2 linked regions of the Celeribacter indicus genome follow. The protein of the gene in region 1 interacts with the protein of each later gene in a pairwise test. Links are inferred from orthologs where the notes say so. Each region holds a gene or a part of one and is shown on either strand. Other genes may lie near its edges.

Region 1 (2,883 bases):
AGGCGCGGTCCGCCCTGCTCCGTCACGAGACCGATCTTGCGGAAACCGCCCGCGTTGAGCGCCCCCATGACCTGCGCGACGCGCTCATAGGGCACGGTTCCGTCGGCGCGCAGGAAGATCTTGTCGTCCTGCCGTTCGGCGGCGATCGCCTGAAGCTTGGTGACGAGATCGCCCTCCTCCGTCTCGTTCGACATCAGCAGCACGCGCCCGTCCGCCGTGAGCGTGATGGAGAGGGGTTCCTCCTCCTCCTGCGGCAGCGCCGTCGCCGCCGTCTCGGGAAGCTCCACGGGCACGCCGACGGTCATCATCGGCGCCGCGACCATGAAGATGATCAGAAGCACGAGCATGACGTCCACGAAGGGCGTCACGTTGATCTCGCTCATCGCGGCGGAATGGCCCCGGCGCCGTCCGCGCCGTCCGCCTCCGCCCTGTTTCCTGATGACCCCGGCCCCCATGTCAGCTATCGAGCTCGCGCGACAGGATGGTGGAGAATTCGTCGGCGAAGGCCTCGTACCCGCCGAGGATCCGGTCGCTGTCCGCCGACAGCTTGTTGTAGAAGATCACCGCCGGGATCGCCGCGAGCAGGCCGAGGGCGGTGGCGAGGAGCGCCTCCGCGATGCCGGGCGCCACGACCGCGAGGTTCGTCGACTGCGCCATGGCGATGTCCTCGAAGGCCGTCTTGATCCCCCAGACGGTGCCGAACAGGCCGACGAAGGGCGCGGTCGAGCCCACGGTGGCGAGGAAGGACAGACCGCCGTTCATGTCCTCCGCCTCCTTGGCGATGGCGACATCCATCGAGCGGTCGATCCGCGACTGCGCCCCCGCGATCAGCACGCCGTCGGCACGGTGCGAGCGCCGCCATTCGGTCATCCCGGCGGCAAAGACCCGTTCGGGCGCGCTCATCTGGCCGCCCTGCATCTGGTCGTAGAGCTCGTCGAGCGGCTCGCCCGACCAGAAGGCCTGGTCGAAGGCCGCGGCATTCTCCCGCGCCTTCCGGTAGCTGATGAATTTCTGGATGATGATCGACCACGACCAGAAGGAGGCCACGATCAGAAGGATCATCACGATCTTCACGGTGAAGGTCGCGCGCATGAACAGCGCCAGCAGGGAGAAGTCGATCTCCTGCGCCATCGCAAGGGTGTTTTGGTCCATGAACCTGCTCTTTTATTCCGCCAGTCGGCATCTTTCGCCAGTGGGCCGCATCCACACGGCTCTCATCATTATCGCGAGATTTACCCTATGAGCAGGGCCCTCGCCAACACGAACCTGTGAGAGGGCGCGCAAAACGATAAACTTTTTGCGTGGTCAGTGAAGATTTCGGCGGATAATCGCCGGAAGCCGCGCCGGCTGCCCGGACCCGGAGAGCGCCACCAGCGTCACCTTCGCCTCGAACAGCCGCTCCTCGCCGCGCGACACCACCTGCGCGAGCACGATCCGCGCGCCGCCAAGGGTGTCGAGCGTGGTCTCGACGGTCAGATCGTCGTCGAATTTCGCCGGCGCGAGATACTCCGCCTCGAGCCGCCGCACGGCGAAGACAAGGCCCTCCTCCTCCTTCAGACGCATCTGGTCGACGCCCAGATCGCGCACCCATTCGGTCCGCGCACGTTCGATGAACTTGAGGTAATTGGCGTAATAGACGATGCCCGCGAGGTCGGTATCCTCGTAATAGACGTGCACGGCAAAGCGATGGGTCATCCGGAAATCCTCTCGTCCTGCGCGCCAGCCTAGGGAGCGAGCGGATAGCGTGCAAGCGCCTCGTAAACCGCGCCCTCATGGGTCAGGACCGACTGCATGAGCGCCATCTCGGCCGCCCGGAAGGCCGGCCAGACAAAGCCCGCATGGCGCGCCATCAGACGGTCGAGCGCATCGCGTTCTCCGGGCGCGAACCGGCTGAAGCGGACAAGCGTCACATGCGGGCGAAACCGCTCGTGCGGCAGCTCGATCCCCGCCGCCCGCGCCGCCCCGCGCACCGTCCTGCGCAGCTCGCTCAGCGCCGCATCCTGCGCGACGGCGGCGAACAGGACCCGCGGCTTGTCCCCGCCGAACAGGTCGAGCCCCTCGAGCCGGATCCGCGGCGCAGTCGCACGCATGCCCTCAAGCTCTTCATGAAGCGCGTCGAGCGCCGCCTCCGGCTGGTCGTCGAGAAAGGCGAGCGTCAGGTGCATGTTCTCCGCCGGCACCGCGCGCCCGACGCGCAGCCCTCCCGCGATCTCCTCGAGCCGGTCGGTCAGATCCTCCGGCAGCGGCAGGCCGACGAAACACCGCATCAGCCCGCCCCCGCCCGCGCATAGAGCCGCAGCGCATGCGCGGCATCGCGCGCCGCCGCCGGCAGCATCGGATCATAGGCCGCGCGCAGCACATTGGCGACATCGGGCCGCACCACCGTGCCCTCGGGCGCGACGGCCAGCGGGCTGTCCTGGGTGAACACCCGGTCCGACCAGAGGAGCATGGCCTGCACCGCCTGCGACAGCGCGATCACCTCGGCCGGCACCTCGTCCATCGCGCCGCCCATGCGCACGAAGCTGAAACAGGCCCTGATCGCGCCCGCCTCGTCGAAACGGAAGGCACGATACTGATGCGCCCCCCGCTCCGTGAGCGTCGCGACCTTCGCCGCCAGATCCGGGATCAGATCCCCCATATGCGGCACCTCCATGAGCTCCGCCCAGTCCGACAGGAAGAACATCATGAGGTTCGAGCCGAGCTCGGGATCGGTCTCCGCCATCCGGTGACCCGCGATCGCAACGCAGGCCTCGATCGCGCTCTTCACCGTGACCAGCGTCTCCTCCTCGATACCGAACACCACGGGCGCGACCGGACGGCCCCAGCGGGCGAACACGTATTCCCCCGTTGCACGGGTGAAAAAGGCCTCGACGCTCTCCGGTG
Region 2 (2,676 bases), 500 kb from region 1 along the record:
CGCGAAACTGGACGGGTGAAGAGAGAGGGCTCCGCCCTCGGGGCGGCCGGTTCACCCGGATATTTAAGAGCAGATGAAGCGGAAGGCTTCGGGAGGCGAGAGAGATGTTTGACTTGACGGGGAAGAATGCGCTGGTCACCGGTGCGTCCGGCGGCATCGGCGGGGCGATCGCGACGGCGCTGCACGAGGCCGGGGCGACGGTGGCGCTGTCGGGGACGCGGGTGGAGCCGCTCGAGGCGCTGGCCGCGGAGCTCGGGGAGCGGGTGCATGTGCTGCCCTGCAACCTGTCGGACCGGGAGAGTGTCGAGGCGCTGCCGAAACAGGCGGCGGAGGCGATGGGCTCGGTCGACATCCTCGTGAACAACGCGGGGATCACGCGCGACAACCTGTTCATGCGGATGTCGGAGGAGGAATGGGAGAGCGTGCTGAACGTGAACCTCACCTCGACGATGCGGCTCTGCAAGGGCGTGCTGCGCGGCATGATGAAGGCGCGCTGGGGCCGGATCGTGAACATTTCCTCCATCGTCGGCGCGACGGGCAATCCCGGCCAGGGCAATTACGCCGCCTCGAAGGCGGGGATGGTCGGCATGTCGAAATCCCTGGCCTATGAGGTGGCGACGCGCGGGATCACGGTGAACTGCGTCGCGCCCGGTTTCATCGCCACGGCGATGACCGACAAGCTGACCGACGAGCAGAAGGACAAGATCAACGCGCAGATCCCGGCGGCGCGGATGGGCCGGCCCGAGGAAATCGCGGCGGCGGTGCTCTATCTGGCCTCCGAGGAGGCGGGATATACGACGGGAACGACGCTTCACGTCAACGGCGGAATGGCGATGCTGTGAACGCGCGGAGCCTTGCCGGGCGGGTGGGCACAAACCATTTGCCACCGGAAAGGATTGTGCTATGAGCAGCGCAGATGGCGCCACGGGGGCGGTTTTCGGCCCCATGGCCATGCCGGTGGCCGGACCAGGTCCGGAAGGGCCGGCCGGCATGTCGAAGAGCGGCCCGAGGGCCAGTGGAAAAATGGGCAGCGGGCCCGGAATTATGTGAGGAAAGACCATGAGCGACATCGCAGATCGCGTGAGAAAGATCGTCGTCGAGCATCTCGACGTTGAAGAGGACAAGGTGACCGAAAACGCATCCTTCATCGACGATCTGGGCGCCGACAGCCTCGATACCGTCGAACTGGTGATGGCTTTCGAAGAAGAATTCGGCATCGAGATTCCGGACGACGCGGCCGAGACGATCCAGACCTTCGGCGACGCGGTGAAGTTCATCTCCGAAGCCTCCTGAGGCGTTTCGCGGTCCCGGCGGGATCGCGGCGCGATGGAAACGGCGCACCCCACCGGGCGCGCCGTTTTTCTTTGCGCGCGGGGCACAGGCGGGGGCGGTGCCGGCGCCGGTCCGGGGCGGCGGAGCGCGGTCGCGGAATTGCGCGGGCGGCGCCCCATGGCCTTCCATCGTGGGACAAGGGCGTGTATTGAGAGGCAGTCAAAGAACAAGGGGGCGAGGATGCGCCGAGTAGTTGTCACGGGTCTTGGAATGGTTTCGCCGCTCGCATGCGGTGTGGAGGAAACGTGGGAGCGCCTTCTGGCCGGCCAGTCGGCGGCGGGGACGATCCGGCGCTTCGACGCGGACCATCTGGCGACGAATTACGCCTGCGAAGTGAAATTCGGTGACGGGACGGAGGGCACGTTCAACCCCGACGACTGGATGGAGCCGAAGGAGCGGCGCAAGGTCGACGATTTCATCCTGTTCGGCATGGCGGCGGCGGAACAGGCGCTGGTCGATGCCGACTGGAAACCCGAAGACGAGGACGAGCTGCTGCGCACGGGCGTGCTGATCGGATCGGGGATCGGCGGGCTCTCCTCGATCGCGGACACGGCGGTGCTTCTGAAGGAGAAGGGCCCGCGGCGGATCTCGCCCTTCTTCATTCCCGGTTCGCTCATCAATCTCATTTCCGGCCAGGTCTCGATCCGCTACGGGTTCAAGGGGCCGAACCATGCCGTCGTGACGGCCTGTTCGACGGGGGCGCATGCGATCGGCGACGCCTCGCGGCTGATCATGCTGGGCGATGCGGACGTGATGGTCGCGGGCGGCGCGGAGGCGGCGATCTGCGAACTCGGCATCGCGGGGTTCAACGCCTGCAAGGCGCTGTCGACGAAGCGGCGCGAGGATCCCGAACATGCCTCGCGGCCCTATGACACCGATCGCGACGGCTTCGTGATGGGCGAGGGGGCCGGGGTCGTGGTGCTCGAGGAATACGAGCACGCGAAGGCCCGCGGCGCCAAGATCTATGCCGAGGTCGTGGGCTATGGCCTCTCGGGCGACGCCTATCACATCACCGCGCCGGCCGAGGATGGCGACGGCGGCTTCCGCGCGATGCAGGCGGCGATCGCGCGGGCGGGGATCGCGCCTTCGGAGATCGACTATATCAACGCGCACGGCACCTCGACCATGGCCGACACGATCGAGCTTGCCGCGGTCGAGCGGCTGCTCGGCAATGCGGCGGCGACGGCGACGATGTCCTCGACGAAATCCTCCATCGGGCACCTTCTGGGCGCGGCCGGCGCGGTGGAGGCGATCTTCTGCATTCTGGCGATCCGCGATCAGGTGGCGCCGCCGACGATCAACCTCGACACTCCGGCGGTCGAGCCGAAGCTCGACCTCGCGCCG

The links. Proteins that work in one complex are often made in the same cells at the same time.
Region 2: the proteins of ybgC (region 1) and P73_RS08505 interact in binary tests that used the Escherichia coli proteins (3 or more experiments, as listed by UniProt). The link is inferred for Celeribacter indicus from one-to-one orthologs.

Annotation. Positions count from the first base shown.
Region 1 is NZ_CP004393.1:1,187,905-1,190,787, reverse strand. It holds ybgC (tol-pal system-associated acyl-CoA thioesterase), read right to left. Parts: upstream 1,696-2,883; coding sequence 1,306-1,695; downstream 1-1,305. Other genes in the region: P73_RS06025 (hypothetical protein), read right to left, coding at 2,267-2,883; thpR (RNA 2',3'-cyclic phosphodiesterase), read right to left, coding at 1,725-2,267; tolQ (protein TolQ), read right to left, coding at 457-1,152; tolR (protein TolR), read right to left, coding at 1-455.
Region 2 is NZ_CP004393.1:1,687,474-1,690,149, forward strand. It holds P73_RS08505 (acyl carrier protein), read left to right. Parts: upstream 1-1,059; coding sequence 1,060-1,293; downstream 1,294-2,676. Other genes in the region: fabD (ACP S-malonyltransferase), read left to right, coding at 1-19; fabG (3-oxoacyl-[acyl-carrier-protein] reductase), read left to right, coding at 105-842; fabF (beta-ketoacyl-ACP synthase II), read left to right, coding at 1,513-2,676. UniProt on the Escherichia coli protein: Carrier of the growing fatty acid chain in fatty acid biosynthesis.